Regions from separate parts of the Pantoea allii genome, predicted to be linked through region 3. Evidence: riboswitches for the same ligand, from Rfam matches in the RefSeq annotation. Region 3 holds a riboswitch; each other region holds the start of a gene.
What was found. A riboswitch is a leader RNA that binds a small molecule or an ion and turns the genes downstream of it on or off. The one in region 3 is predicted to bind thiamine pyrophosphate.
Positions count from the first base shown of each region.

Region 1: another riboswitch for thiamine pyrophosphate. It lies ahead of thiC (phosphomethylpyrimidine synthase ThiC); the one in region 3 lies ahead of QNH99_RS22520 (FAD-dependent oxidoreductase).
Region 2: another riboswitch for thiamine pyrophosphate. It lies ahead of thiB (thiamine ABC transporter substrate binding subunit); the one in region 3 lies ahead of QNH99_RS22520 (FAD-dependent oxidoreductase).

Region 1 covers NZ_CP125958.1:4,400,779-4,405,957, reverse strand. Annotated here, with positions in the region: gene thiE (thiamine phosphate synthase) at 1-571, opposite strand, end outside; gene thiC (phosphomethylpyrimidine synthase ThiC) at 572-2,494, opposite strand; TPP riboswitch at 2,580-2,679, opposite strand; gene QNH99_RS20605 (Rsd/AlgQ family anti-sigma factor) at 2,862-3,365, opposite strand; gene nudC (NAD(+) diphosphatase) at 3,563-4,333, shown strand; gene hemE (uroporphyrinogen decarboxylase) at 4,374-5,179, shown strand, end outside.
Region 2 covers NZ_CP125958.1:3,838,162-3,843,340, reverse strand. Annotated here, with positions in the region: gene thiQ (thiamine ABC transporter ATP-binding protein ThiQ) at 1-208, opposite strand, end outside; gene thiP (thiamine/thiamine pyrophosphate ABC transporter permease ThiP) at 192-1,802, opposite strand; gene thiB (thiamine ABC transporter substrate binding subunit) at 1,778-2,764, opposite strand; TPP riboswitch at 2,809-2,913, opposite strand; gene sgrR (HTH-type transcriptional regulator SgrR) at 2,949-4,610, opposite strand; gene QNH99_RS18155 (GNAT family N-acetyltransferase) at 4,803-5,179, opposite strand, start outside.
Region 3 covers NZ_CP125959.1:244,188-249,366, forward strand. Annotated here, with positions in the region: gene QNH99_RS22500 (GNAT family N-acetyltransferase) at 1-130, shown strand, start outside; gene QNH99_RS22505 (HesA/MoeB/ThiF family protein) at 153-1,115, opposite strand; gene QNH99_RS22510 (thiazole synthase) at 1,125-1,883, opposite strand; gene thiS (sulfur carrier protein ThiS) at 1,886-2,083, opposite strand; gene QNH99_RS22520 (FAD-dependent oxidoreductase) at 2,080-3,012, opposite strand; TPP riboswitch at 3,149-3,268, opposite strand; gene QNH99_RS22525 (AzlD domain-containing protein) at 3,327-3,647, opposite strand; gene QNH99_RS22530 (AzlC family ABC transporter permease) at 3,644-4,309, opposite strand; gene QNH99_RS22535 (helix-turn-helix domain-containing protein) at 4,410-4,958, shown strand; gene QNH99_RS22540 (ABC transporter ATP-binding protein) at 4,981-5,179, opposite strand, start outside.

The DNA of each region.
Region 1 (5,179 bases), on a different replicon from region 3:
CTGCCTGGGTAATCGCGCTCACCACCGCAATGCTGCCGACGCCGGTGGCTAAGACCTCAGGTGCACGGGCAATGCTGATGCCACCGATCGCGACAGTAGAGATGCCCGCCAGCCGACCCAAATGGCGTTTAAGTTCAGCCAGCCCTTGCGGAGAAGAAGGCATCGCTTTCGTCTGCGTGGGGAAGATGTGCCCCAGTGCAATGTAAGAAGGGCGCAGCGCCAGCGCCCGATCCAGCTCCGCATCGTCATGGGTTGACAGCCCCAGTCGCAAGCCAGCATGCAAAATCTGCTGAAGATTCGCGACGTCTAAATCCTCCTGGCCCAGATGAACGCCATAAGCCTGATGTTTAATCGCCAACTGCCAGTAATCATTGATAAACAGACGTGCCTGATAGCGCTTACCTGCGGCGATAGCCCGAATAATAAAGGGTTCAACCACCTCATCGGGCTGATCCTTGATCCGAAGCTGAAGGGTTCGCACACCGGCGTCTAACAGACGTTCAATCCATTCAACGCTGTCGACAACCGGATACAGCCCTAAGCGTGGTGCGGTGGCGGGAAAGGCGTCCATTTATTCCTCCTTAAGGGCGGTTGCGGGATGATAGATCTCACCGCCGCGCTCACGGAAATTATCTGACATCTTTGCCATCCCCACTTCAATCGCCTGGGCTTCCGCTTCCTGCTTCGCGGCATAGTCGCGTACTTCCTGGGTAATTTTCATTGAGCAAAATTTGGGGCCACACATGGAACAGAAGTGCGCAACCTTGCCTGATTCCTGCGGCAGGGTTTCGTCGTGATAAGCGCGTGCCGTATGGGGGTCCAGCGCAAGATTAAACTGATCTTCCCAGCGAAACTCAAAACGCGCTTTCGACATGGCGTTGTCGCGGATCTGCGCCCCCGGATGGCCTTTTGCCAGATCGGCGGCGTGCGCGGCGATCTTGTAGGTAATCAAACCCTGTTTCACATCGTCTTTATTCGGCAGACCCAGGTGCTCTTTCGGCGTGACATAGCAGAGCATGGCGCAACCGAACCAGCCAATCATTGCCGCACCAATGCCAGAGGTAAAATGATCGTAACCCGGAGCAATATCGGTGGTCAGTGGACCCAGGGTGTAAAACGGCGCTTCATGGCAGTGTTCCAGCTGTTCAGTCATGTTGCGACGGATCATTTGCATGGGAATATGACCGGGGCCTTCAATCATGACCTGTACATCGTATTCCCAGGCGATTTTTGTCAGCTCACCTAAGGTGTGCAGTTCTGCAAACTGCGCGTCGTCATTAGCATCCTGAATTGATCCCGGACGCAGTCCGTCCCCCAGCGACAGCGAAATATCATAAGCAGCACAAATTTCACAGATGTCGCGGAAGTGCTCATAGAGAAAGCTCTCTTTGTGATGCGACAGGCACCACTTCGCCATAATGGACCCACCACGAGAGACGATGCCGGTCAGGCGTTTCGCGGTCATGGGGACATAGCGCAACAGCACGCCAGCATGGATAGTAAAATAATCCACGCCCTGTTCAGCCTGTTCCAGCAAGGTATCGCGGAAGATGTCCCAGTTCAGGTCTTCTGCTACACCGTTAACTTTCTCAAGCGCCTGATAGATCGGGACTGTACCGATCGGCACCGGGCTGTTACGCAAAATCCATTCGCGGGTTTCATGGATGTAGCGCCCTGTAGAGAGATCCATAACGGTATCCGCGCCCCAACGGGTTGACCACACCAGTTTTTCCACCTCTTCCTCAATGGAGGAGGTCACGGCGGAGTTGCCAATATTCGCATTTACCTTCACCAGAAAGTTACGCCCAATGATCATGGGTTCGGATTCAGGATGATTGATATTCGCCGGGATGATGGCGCGTCCGGCTGCCACTTCCTGACGCACAAACTCAGGTGTAATATTTTCCGGCAAATGCGCGCCAAAGCTGTGCCCCGGATGCTGTTGTAACAGCACCTCACCGCGGATGCGTTCCCGGCCCATATTTTCCCGCAGCGCGATAAATTCCATCTCCGGCGTGATAATGCCCTGGCGTGCATAGTGCAACTGGGTCACGCAGCGTCCGACTTTAGCGCGACGCGGCGTTGGCAGGTGTTCAAAACGGAGATGATCCAGCCCGTCATCGGCCAGCCGCTGCTGCGTGTAGGCTGAGCTGATTTGCATCAGATTCTCGCTGTCATTACGTTCTTCAATCCAGCGCGCGCGCAGTTTATCCAGCCCGCGATGAACATCGATGTGTGCAGCCGGATCGCCATAGGCGCCCGCCGTATCATAAATCGGTACGGGCTCATTCTCCTCATAAACAGGCGCGTCTTTACTGCCGCTGATCAGGGTAGGGCTGAGTTGAATTTCCCGCATCGGGACACGAATATCGTCGCGACTGCCGGTGAGCCAGATACGTTTTGAGTTGGGGAAGGCGCTGCCGCCCTGAAGAGAATCAATAAATTCCTGTGCCTGAGCACGTTGTTCGCGACGGGTCGTTTTAGCAGTAGACATAGCAATATTCCAGTAAGTGGGAAGGTTGCTTGTCCGGAGTTCGGAAGGAGTAACGGCACTGCTGGCACCATCCGGTGGCGTACCGTATAAATTTACTCTTGTTCCCTTCGCAGGTTCTAACCTGATCAGGTTCCGCGGATCCCGAATTAACGGTCTCAGCCCAGAGGGCACTCCGACAAGATGTGGTTTTAACGCTTTACGCGACGACGCCTGCGCTGCCTTACCTGTAAAGAACCGATAACGAGAGCAGGACGTGTAGGTAACGTTTCAACCGTAAAACACCGACTACATTAGGCATTACGTTTAAAGCCCACTCAGCATAAGGGGGCTTTTTACTAATCACAAGTCTTTTACAATCGATGAGGTTTTAGGCAGGGCGGGCAATTTCGCTGTCGTTAGCCACGGGCGGGGTAAGGTGGTTATCCCATGCCATCTGAATTAACTTGTCCTCAAGGGTAAAGCGTCCTTCAAGGGCTTCACCCACCTCTGAGAGGGCATTCTGAAAGGTGACATAGTTATCGTCATCAATCGCCTGCTGAAGATGCCCGTCATACAATTGCATCAGTTTTTCGGTGTTGGCTTCCAGCGAGGGATAAATCTGCGTGGCGGCCAGCAACGGGCTGGTGCCGTCCATTTCACCGATCAGGCGTTGGTAAAGACTAAAGTGGCCTGATGACAGGTAATCGACCAGATTATGGCAAAAGTTATCAAGCGCCTGTTCATCCAGACGAGTCAGTGCCTCTTTCTTTGGCTTAATACCGACCAAATGATAATAAGAAACCAATAGCTGGCGGCGAGCGGCCAGCCATGAATCTACCAGTTCATTACTGCCACCTACGCGTTTGGTCAGAACGTCTAACTGGTTGAGCATAGTTAACTCCGTATGAGTTATGCACCTTCATATTTCAGATTAGCGATGCGTCAATTGCGCTTGTTCTCCACGAGCCAGTCGGGGATAAATAAGCGTGCTGTCGTCTTGCAACCAGAATTATTTGGGTATAGTTGTTCATCTACACACTTAACATCGGGACTTCAGCGTGCGGGTTGACGCTAAGGATGACGAAATAAATGCAATGCGAAATTTCAAGCGTAGACGCTGGATGGTGGATTGTCAGCAGTGAACAGAAAATTTGGTTACCGCAAGGGGATCTCCCCCACGGTAATGCGCAACAGTTTGGCCTGACAGGCCATCAGGGACGCGTTATCGGCGAATGGCAGAGTGAGAAAGTCTGGCTGGTTTGCGAAGCACGTTCAGAGGATATGCTGTCGCTGCGGCAGTTGCTTAACGAAGATCCGGCGCTATTTCAGCTGGCGGGGCGCGGTGTACAACTGGCCGAGTTTTATCGCTCTCATCGCTGGTGTGGCTACTGTGGTCATGAGATGCACCCCAGCAAGCGTGAGTTTGCCTGTCTGTGCAGTCACTGTCGTGAACGTTACTATCCACAAATTGCGCCCTGCATTATCGTTGCGATTCGCCGGGGGGACGAGATCCTGCTGGCTAATCATGCGCGCCATCGTAATAACATTTACACTGTGCTGGCCGGGTTTGTTGAGGTCGGTGAAACCATTGAACAGGCTGTCGCGCGTGAGGTGATGGAAGAAAGCAATGTGCGTGTCAGGAATGTTCGCTATGTTACATCGCAACCCTGGCCCTTTCCGCAATCCCTGATGATGGCCTTTATGGCGGAATATGATGGCGGTGAGTTACAGCATGACGGTAAAGAGCTGCTGGATGCCGGATGGTTCCGCTTTGATGCGCTGCCGTTACTTCCTCCGCCCGGTACCGTTGCCCGCCGATTAATTGAAGATACCGTGGCCCTCTGCCGCGCTGAGGCGTGAGAGTGCTACACTACTCGCTTGATACCGAGAGAGTCCTGACATGAGTGAACTGAAGAACGACCGTTATTTGCGCGCCCTGTTACGCCAGCCTGTAGATGTCACCCCAGTATGGATGATGCGGCAAGCCGGGCGTTATTTGCCGGAATATAAAGCGACGCGCGCCCAGGCGGGTGATTTTATGTCGCTATGCAAGAATGCCGAACTGGCCTGCGAAGTCACCCTCCAACCCCTGCGTCGCTTCAAGCTGGATGCGGCAATCCTCTTCAGTGATATTCTCACCATTCCTGATGCCATGGGGTTAGGGCTGTACTTCGAAACGGGTGAAGGCCCGTGTTTCTCTAATCCAGTAACGTGCCGTGCCGATGTCGATCGCCTGCCCGTGCCCGATCCTGAACAGGAACTGGGTTACGTGATGAACGCGGTGCGCACCATCCGTAAAAACCTCAATGGCGAGGTGCCTTTAATTGGCTTCTCAGGTAGCCCGTGGACACTGGCGACCTACATGGTTGAAGGGGGAAGTAGCAAAGCCTTCACCAAAATTAAAAAAATGATGTACGCCGAGCCGTCCACGCTGCACGCCATGCTGGATAAGCTGGCTGACAGCGTCATTCTCTATCTCAATGCCCAGATTCGCGCCGGTGCGCAGTCGGTGATGGTATTTGACACCTGGGGCGGCGTGTTAACCGGGAACGACTATCGTGAGTTCTCGCTTTACTACATGCATAAAATTGTCGACAGCGTGCTACATGAAAACGAAGGTCGTCGCGTGCCGATCACCTTGTTTACCAAAAATGGCGGGCAGTGGCTGGAAGCGATTGCCGAGACGGGCTGTGACGCACTTGGTCT
Region 2 (5,179 bases), on a different replicon from region 3:
GAGCGGGTACGCTGTGGGTGTGATCGACACCGTCAATCGTCAGGCTGCCCTGGCTAACAGGCAGAAAGCCGGCTATCAGATTTAACAGCGTGCTTTTACCCGCGCCGCTGGGACCGAGAATAGCCAGCCGTTCGCCGCGAATGGCGTTCAGAGAAAAACGCATCGGCAAATGCTGATACAGGTAAGTCAGATTATTCAGTGTCAGCATGGCGACCCGGTAATTTTTCCATCAGAGTGAACAGAGACAGGCAGAGTAACAGCAGTATCAGCGCAGTCACGGCCCCATCTGCGCCGCGATAGGAACCTATCTGCTGATAAAGGTAGAACGGCAGCGTGCGGAAATCCGCGTTGCCAAACAGCGCGACAATGCCGAAGTCACCAATTGACAGGATGCAGGCAAATGCCAGCGCCTGCGTCAGTGGACGCTTTAGCGCTCGCCGTTCAATCAGCCACAGACGGTTCCAGCCGCTGATGCCCAGTGCGCCGCACAGGCGGGTGTAACGTTCAGCGATATCTCGCATGGGGTTTTCCAGCACTTTCAGCGCGTAGGGAATGGCGATTAACGCATTGGCAAAAATGATCACGCCATCCGGGGCGTCGGGCAAACCGACCGTCGCGTTCAGCAGCAGGAAAAAGCCGGTTGCCAGCACAATACCGGGCATCGCCAGAATCAACATACCGCTGCTGTCCATGGCTTGTGCGGCGACATTACGCTGCCGCAGGCGCAGCTCCCGGCTGCTCCACAGCAACATCGTGGTCAGCGCCACACATAACAGCCCGGCACCGAGCGCGATCCGCAACGAGGTCAGGGTGGCTTGCCACAGCGCCGGTTGCTGTAACGCGCCCTGAATCCCGCCCTCCAGACCATTCACAATCACCGCCAGCAGCGGAGGCAGCAGCAGCAGCAGCGCGAAAACAATCATCACGGCGTCACTGACGCGTGACAGCGTGGAGTCCTGAGGATCGCGCCAGCCCTGCAGCTGTGGACTGCCAGCCGGAATGGCTTTACTGAAGCGTTGGCTGAGGATCACCAGCATCAGGCAACAGCAGAGCTGAATAAGCGCCAGCAACGCAGCCCGGCCAGGATCGTAGTCATAACTTAACGCCTGGAAGATGGCCAGTTCGACAGTGGTTGCCTGGGGGCCACCGCCCAACGAGAGTACGGTGGCAAAACTGGCAAAGCAGAGCATGAAGATCAGTGCGCCCGTGGGCAGCAGCTGGCGGCGCAGCCAGGGCCACTCAAGCAGCCGGAACTGATGCCAGCCACGTATGTTCAACTGGGCAGCCAGCTGCCGCTGTTCGGCAGGAATGCTTTCCAGTGACTGAAGCATCAGGCGCGTAGCCAACGGCAGATTAAAAAATACGTGCGCCAGTAAAATGCCCTGCAGCCCGTAAGGTGAGAAGTGATAGTCCACACCAAGCCATGCGCAAAGCTGTGCCAGCCAGCCCACCCGACCATAAACGGTGAGCAGGCCAAACACCGCGACCAGGACGGGCAGTACCAGGGTCATAGCGCACAGGCGCAGCAACCACTGGCGGCCAGGAAAGCGGCGTCGATAAAGGGCTCGGGATAGCGGAATGGCCGGAAGCAGAGAGAGCAGGGCAGAGAGCAGGGCCTGACCCAATGAAAAGACCATCACATGGTGCAGATAATCATCCTGCAGTACCTTCAGCCAGTCGGTCGCCGGTGCCGCCATCCACAATGACGCAAATGCCAACAGCGCCACGCTGCAAAGCAGTAGCGTGGCGAGGGAACCCGGAATCAGCCAGCACGGAATTAACGGCTGACGGCGCGTTGCCATTGGCTAACCCATTGCGAACGGTGGCTGGCGACCTCTTCGGGCGAGAACTGTAATGCGGTTTTTGGCACGCTGAGTGAGGCAAAGCCAGCAGGCAGGTCGGTTTTGATCACGGGATACATCCAGTTGCCGGTCGGAATGGTGTTCTGGAAAGCTGGCGTCACCATAAATTGCATAAACTGCTGTGCCAGTTTTGGCTGTTTACTGTTGGCCAGTCTGGCCGCCACTTCTACCTGCAGATAATGGCCTTCGGCAAACGGCGCAGCGGCATAGTTATCTTTTTTCTCTTCGATGATGTGGTAAGCCGGCGATGTGGTATAGCTCAGCACCAGATCGCTTTCGCCTTTCAGGAACAGACCATAGGCTTCACTCCAGCCCTTGGTAACCGTGACGGTTTTTTTCGCCAGCTTTTGCCAGGCTTCAGGGGCCTTATCGCCATAGACTTTTTGCATCCAGAGTAACAAGCCAAGGCCCGGCGTGCTGGTGCGCGGATCTTCATAAATCACGCGCCACTTCTCCGGGCTTTCCACCAGTTCTTTCAGGCTTGTAGGGGGGTTCTTCAGGGTGTTTTTGTTGTAGACGAACGCAAAGTAACCGTAATCGAAGGGCACAAAAGTGGTGTCTTTCCAGCCGTCCGGCAACTGCAGTTTGCTGGTATCCACGTCGCTTTTGGCGAAAAGGCCGGTTTGTGCCGCCGCCTGCACGAGATTGTTGTCCAGGCCTAATACCACATCGGCCTTGCTGTTTTTGCCTTCCATGCGCACGCGGTTCAGCAGAGATACCCCGTCTTCCAGGGCAACAAATTTCAGTTCGCAATCGCACTGGGCTTCAAACGCTTTTTTTACGGCCGGGCCGGGGCCCCAGTCAGCGGAAAAGGAGTCGTAGGTGTAAACCGTCAGGACAGGTTTGGCGGCGAATACCGGGGTAGAAAGTAACAGCAGCACGGGCAGGACGTTTTTTAACACTTTGCGCTCCTAATGGCGGCAGGGTTGAGTCGCAAAGGATCTGAGCAAAGTAGCCTCTCAAATCCCTACGTCGGTATTAACCGATTCAGGTTCGACGGGTATTTCTCAGCGCTCTGACACTGTGGAAAGAGGCACCCCGTTGAGAACGTGACATTCTAGTCATTTAACGGTCAGGGGGGAAGGCTCACAGCGTGGGCGGGGCAAACCAGGCGGATTTAAAATCAAACCAGCCCAGCGTATTCATTCGGACGCCGCGCATGCTTCGCTGGCCCTCCAGCAGTAGCCAGTGGTGAAACAACGGATGGAGCCAGTTATTCTCAACCAGGTGTTTACCCCATTCGGCAAGGGGAAGCGTTTTTTCCCGCCAGCGCGCGGCATCCTGCTGCCAGTTAACCGGCAGGCAGTGCTGCATCAACGGCGTTTCGTATAACAACGCAAACAGTGAATACTCAAGTGGCAGAGTAAAATTGACGCTGCCCAGCCAGATATCGCTTTCACCCTCGCCCTGATGCCAGCTCTCGTAACTGACCTCTCGGGTTTCCAAAGCAACGCCATGTTCTGCCAGCAGTGGACGTAGGGCATCCGTAATGCTGACATGCTCAATATGCTGATTATACCAGGTCAGCGTCAGCGTCGTGAGACCGGCAGGTTTTTCCACCGGGGTCAGATCGCGGCGATGGTGCCAGCGGGGCAGCAGGCCGTAAGCCGGGAACCAGTAGCGCTGATAACCCATGCCCGCCTTATTGAGGAGTGCAATCGGATTAAGCAGGTAGCTTACCCAGCGCCGGATGTCCCGATCGGCGGCTTTTTCTGAACGCTGATCGAACAGTAAATAGTAGCAACCCTCTTCAAGGCGGCTCTCTTCCTGTTTCTCATCGGCATTTTCGCCCTGCAGACGAACGCCGGCATACACCAGCTCGTCGCTGATCTCGGGCAGGACCCAAACCGACACGTCATCGATCAACGCGCGATAGCCAAAATAATCATCAAACGCTTCGATCTTCAGCTGGCTTTGCTGATTGCGTATCACCCGATAGGGGCCGGTTCCCACAGGCTGGCGGGCAAAATCGCGGATTTCAGGCCATTCACGCGGCAGAATCATGGCGCTGACGCTGCCCAGTAGCCAGGGCAGCCAGCTGTCGGGCTGGTCTAAATAAATATCCAGCGTCCAGGGGGCAGGAGAATCGATCCGGTGGATATGGGAAAACAGAGGATGCTGGCGCTGACGTTCAAGACTGGCGATAACGTCGGCCATCTCCAGTTCCCGGCCATGGTGAAAACGGATGGCCGGCCGTATATAGAAGCGCCAGTGACGATCCGAGGTCTGCTGCCAGTGATGGGCGATATCGGCTTCGATTTCCCCCTTTTCCTCATTTATACGGGTCAGGCCGCTAAAGATCTGGCGGGCAATATGGGTTTCGGAACGGCGCAGTGGCGATCCGGGCAACAGATTGAGCAGAGGACGGTAGTAAAGGACGCGCAAAATATGTTTGCCCTGGCGAAAACTGCGCCCCAGGTGCGCGCTAATCATCTGCCTGACCTGGTTTTTATCCCCCACCAGTTGGACTAACTGATCGATACGATCCTGCTCCAGCAGGTCTTCGGCTCGCTGCTGCTGCAGTGCCAGCCCGGTATAGCAGAAGGTGAGCAGGGAGCGTTTTCCCCGTCCGGCTTCGGCCTGCCAGGTCAGCCAGCCAGCCTCCTGCATTCTGTTTAGCAGGTTTCGCATATGGCGACGCGAACAGTGCAGCAAATCAGCCAGCTCGCCCAGGGTTGTTTCCTGCGATTGCCCCTGGCAACTTTGCCACAGACGAATGAACTGCTGCTTCAGACGTGATGAAGACATAAAAGAGGAACTCCCTGAGAAACGTGCTCTGTTTTTCTTACCTCATTTTAGAGGCAAGCTTTCCTGTAATGGAAGAGCGGGAGGCATTCAGTCATGAATGGCGCTCTGACATGGACTGGCAGCGATGTCTGTCCCTTCTGAGTCGTGTGTTACCATTTCGCCAGCAGCGTTTATTCTGCTGGCTTTTTTCGCTTAGGGTAACGGTTCTTTGCCGGAGACGGGCGTCAGCACCTTATTCATATTGATGCCCGTCACCTGAAAACCGGCGGTGTCGTAAAGCTGACGTGCAGAGGGGTTATCTGCCGCGACGCGCAGCCTGATTTGCGTGAAACCCTGCTCAATGAGCCGCTTTTCTAGCGCCGCCATGGACGCCCGGCCGAGGCCTTGTCTGCGGAAGGCCGGGAACAGGTAAAAGTCATTGATAAAGACGGATCTAAACGCCAGGTCCGGTTTGTACCACAGGTAACCGACAGGTTGTGCGTTATCCTTACTGGTGTCAGTGATAGACAAAATAACGTGCCCGGTCGTTTTTTCGCCGTCAGGGAAGCTGGACAGGATAGTCTGACGAG
Region 3 (5,179 bases):
CTTGCTGTTTACTTCAACCGCCCCCTGGTTGTACCAGAAATTCGGTTATCAGCCAGTGAACAGACCCGATTATGCCTGGACTATAACCCGACCCGACATTTATCAAACCAACCGCAAAGACCAGAATTAATCATCCCGCTTTTTCGTCTGTGTTATCGGTCTGCAATGATTGCCAGCCGCTGACAGCCGCGCGCTTCCAGAGCCAGAGCAGCCTGGGCGGCACGAATGCCACTGGCACAGACCAGAACAATGCGTTTGTCCGCGGGCGGCTGCCAGCGGGCAATATGCTGGGGCAATATCCGCGTCACATCGGGAATGACGCTAACAGGCGCTTCGTCGGTCCCGCGTAAATCAACCACACAGTCGTTTGGGGTCAACAGGGCCGAATCGATAAACGGAATTCCGGCTTTTTCAGGTTCGGGCGCATTGTCGAATCGGAACTGACGCAGTTGCCAGGACACAAAATCACAATTAATCATGCAACCCAATGGTGAAGGCGACAAGTTCAACAGGATACTGAGTGCCATCTGCGCCTGTAAAGCACCTAAGGTGGCAACTGCCGGACCCAAAACGCCTGCAGTGTTGCAGTTGCCTGAGGCTTTGGGTAAGTGTGGAAACAGTGCGCGATAGCTTGGCGCACCGCCGCAAAATCCGCCAGCATAGCCCTGTCGCCCCAGCACCGAGGCGCAAACCAGCGGAACACCTCGGGCAAAGCAAATATCGGAAAGCAGGTAAGTCACCGCGAAGTTATCCGCTGCATCGACCACCAGATCGATATCCGTCATTGCCGCCTCAACAATGCTGGCGCGCAACGCCACAGGATATACTTCAACAACCGTATCCGGGTTACGCTGTGCCAGCGCGCGTTGCGCGCAAAAAACCTTCGGCTCGCCAATGTCGGCCGTGGTAAACAGCGTCTGACGATGCAGATTATGCAGCGCCACAACATCATCGTCATAAAGCCGGATATAACCGATGCCAGCGCCAGCCAGCAGTGGCAGCAGCATGGAAGCCAGCCCACCTGCACCGACCACTAAGACACGCGCAGCTGACAGGGCCTGCTGCCCTTGCTCCCCGACGTCTGGCAGCATTGTCTGTCGTTGATAACGCGACATCACCGCTCCTTAGCTGAACTGGGCCAGCCCGAAAATGGGCGTGGACGCCGCCGCCATGTCGCGGCGTTCCATCATCCCTGCCTGACGTGCCTGATGTCCCGCGTCGATGGCACCAGCAAAGGCACCAGCCATACGCACCGGATCGCTGGATTTCGCGACGGCGGTATTCAGTAACACAGCGTCGAAACCTAATTCCATCGCCTGGGCCGCCTGACTCGGCGCACCGATCCCGGCGTCAATAATCAGCGGAACGTCTTTAAACCAGGCACGCATCGTGCGTAAGCCCTCAATATTGCGTAATCCCTGCCCGGAACCGATGGGCGCGCCCCATGGCATCAGCACTTCACAGCCGGCATCCAGCAGTTTCTCGCCAACAATCAGGTCTTCTGTGGTGTAGGGAAAAACATGAAAACCCTCGGCACACAAAATACGCGCCGCTTCAACCAGGGCAAAAGGATCGGGCTGCAAGGTGTCGGCATGACCAATCACTTCAAGTTTGATCCACGACGTGGCGAACAACTCCCGCGCCATATGTGCAGTGGTAACGGCTTCTTTAACCGTATGACAGCCTGCCGTGTTCGGTAATACGCGTTTATTCAGCGTTTTCAGAAGGTCGCGAAATGCGCCGCCCTGGCTTCCTTCACGACGTAAACTGACTGTAATAATGTCTGCGCCCGATGCGCTGACGGCCTGTTGCAAAATATCTGGCGAGGGATAACCCGCCGTGCCCAGTAAAAAACGTGACTGCCCGCTATAGTCGTAAAACATCGTTAACCTCCCTGCATCGGTGATAACACTTCCAGACGACAACCGGCCTCAAGCGGTTGGGAGGAATAGCGTTCCCGGGGAATAAAGGTGCCGTTAAGCGCGCTGGCGACACAGTCCGCATCAATATCCTGTTCCGCCAACAATTCAGCCAGCGTCCGGGCCTGAGTCTCAATAGCAAGGCCGTTCAGTTCTATTTTCATCGCATTCCCTCTGACGTAAGTTGTTGCATAAGCTTCTCGGCCATCATCGGGGCCAATAAGAAGCCGTGACGATACATACCGTTGATGGAAAAAATGCCGTTTTCATAACGAACATCGGGCAGATTATGAGAGTAAGCCGGACGCAAACCCGTACCGCTTTCAATGATGCGTGCTTCGGCAAGGGCAGGATGGATGCTGTAAGCAGCGCTCAACAGTTCCATCATTGCGCGCGCGCTGATCGGGCTGTCATCCTGGCTTTCGACCATGGTCGCGCCGAGCATAAAATGCCCTTGCGCTCGAGGTACCAGATAACAGGGAAAGCGCGGGTGCAGAAGGCGAACCGGCCGGGAGAACGTTATCTCATTCGTCTGCAGGATGACCATTTCACCGCGTACGGCGCGGAGTGCCGGCAGGGATTCCTGGGCATGGATACCACGGCAATCAATAACGTTCCCACTGGGTTTACCGCTGTGAAAATTCACGCCAGCATTGATTAAGCGCGTTTGTAACTGTTGCATTGCCAGACGGGGATCAAGATGGGCTTCTGCAGCGAAAAATAGTCCACGCGCAAAACGGTTTTCCAGCGCGGGTTCGATCTCTGCAGGCATCACCCACTGATGTTCAGACGTCATGTTCGCAAAACGGGTTAATTCAGCACGATCGCGCGGCGGCGCAATCACCAGCGTGCCCTTTTGTTCAACGCCGCTGATGCGGGCCGACCACCATGCAGCGGCATGCTGGCCCCAGTCCACCACCTGCTGCGGCGCACTTTCCGCTTCGCACCAGGGGGCCAGCATGCCGCCAGCCCAGTGGGAAGCCGCCCGGCAATCGGGTAACGTGATGATTTCGACATTTTCGCCGCGCTCCGCCAGTAACGTAGCAATGCACAGCCCGGACACACCACTGCCCAGCACCGACCAGCGGCTCATTGCCAGCCAACCTGACAGCGTAAAATCAGAAACAGGATTTTCACATTGGCCTCTCTTTTAAATCAGAGACCCGTGATACGAGAAGGGAAAAAGCATGAGCACAGTAAAAGCAGGCTCTGCGGCAAGTATCTGCACTGGGCGAAGATACCCGTCTTCCTACGCCAGTATCAACTGGGTCAGGTTCTAAGGGTCGCTAAGCCGCGCATTGCGCTATTAGCCTCTCAGTCTCTTTGGCGAGACTCCCCTGACGGGTTCTAGTTGTATTTTAAGCTGCGTCTTACGTCAAGGCTGACGTAACAATTTGTCATCAGCGTCTAAGGCACATTCAGATAACGCAGCAAGGCGGTCATACAGGCCGCGCCCAAAATAATCACGATAAGCGGGGCTTTACGCCAGGCAAGAAAAAGGGCAAACGACACACCCAACAACCTTGCCATCCCGGCAAAATGCTGGCCTTCAAACAGGGTGGTGGTGGCCGCTACGGCCAGTAACAGCACGGTTGCCGCATCAGATAGCATATGCTGCGTCCGTTCACTGACAGGCAACCTGTTACCCAGTTTGACGCCGGCATAGCGAATGGCATAGGTCCCGGCGGCCAGCAGTGCAATTCCTGCAATAATTATCGGGTGATTCATTTACGCGATCTCCACGTCAGCAGCCCTAACAGGGAAAACAGAACCGGCATACCTGCGGGAACAAATGGCGTGACCACCAGCGACACCAGCGCACCTGTCGTCGCAGGGATAGAGGTGCGGGGTTTACGTAGCGCCGGGAAAATCAGGGCGATAAGAATGGCGGGGAAAACGGCATCCAGACCGATAGCGGAAATACTCGGGATAAACTGACCAATCGCAGCCCCAAGCATCACGCTAAATGGCCAGATCAATCCAATACCGATGCCACAAAGCCAAAAGGCACTGCGGCGCTGGGCCAGTGTTGGCTGAGAGATGCCAAATACCACACTTTCATCGTTCATGATGTGACAGCCGAGCAGGCCTCGCCAGCCCTGAACCACCAAATCTTTAACAGCAATACCGAAGGGGAGATGGCGTGCGTTAACCAGCAGGCCCGCCGCTGCCGCAGTCAACGGGCTGCCACCGCCTGCCACGATGCAAATAAATAAGAATTCTGATGCACCAGCCAGTACGAGAGTCGATAACGCCAGTGGCACCCAAAACGGAAAGCCATCCGCAGTAGCAAGAGAACCATAAGACAGGCCTACAATCCCATCTGCGATACAGACCAGAAAAATCGCTTTAATCACGCCCTTATCGAGCGTCGTTTTTTTTGCCGGCATCAAAATCAAATCCCATATCGAACGTTTTATCCATTATAATGAACATCCAACATGTATTACAAGATGAACGATACGTTCGTTTTAATGAACAGGATGAATGATGAGTACGCCCATTAACATCATTGCCAATAGCTTAGTGAGAGAACGTCAGCGTACTGGCCTGACGCTCGCTGAGGTGGCACGTCGCGCAGGTATTGCAAAATCGACCCTGTCTCAGCTTGAAGCCGGTAATGGCAATCCCGGCATTGAAACATTGTGGTCACTGTGTGTGGCGTTGAATATTCCTTTTGCCCGCCTGATGGAGCCGGAAGCGAATCGCCTGCAGGTTATTCGCCGCGGCGAAGGTCCAGCGGTGGCCGCCGAGCAGGCTGACTATAAAGCGGTGCTGTTGGCAACCTGCCCACCAGGCGCTCGACGGGATATCTATTTGTTGCACATCCAGCCCGGTAGTGAACGCTGCTCACAGCCGCATTCGCCCAATACCATTGAACATTTAATTTTAACCCAAGGGCGTGCGCTGGTGGGTCCGGTCGATTCACCGGTTGAACTGGCGGTGGGCGATTACATCAGTTATCCGGGCGACAGTGAGCATATTTTCCGCGCGCTTGAGCCCGACACGCTGGCGGTGTTGGTCATGGAGCACGTGTGAAGGCAGGCTTCCCTGCCTTCGTTTACCCATGCGCTGTCATGACTGCGGAACCCTGTCTGAGGGAAGCCAGTGAGATGACTCGATGCGCGCTCTTCTCCAGTAAGGCGAGGTCATGGCTGACCAGCAAAATGGCACAACGCTGCTTTGTTGCCAGCCCGGTAAGTAGCGCCAGCGTCTGCTGCTGAACAAGCGGGTCCAGACGCGACGTCGGCTCATCGGCA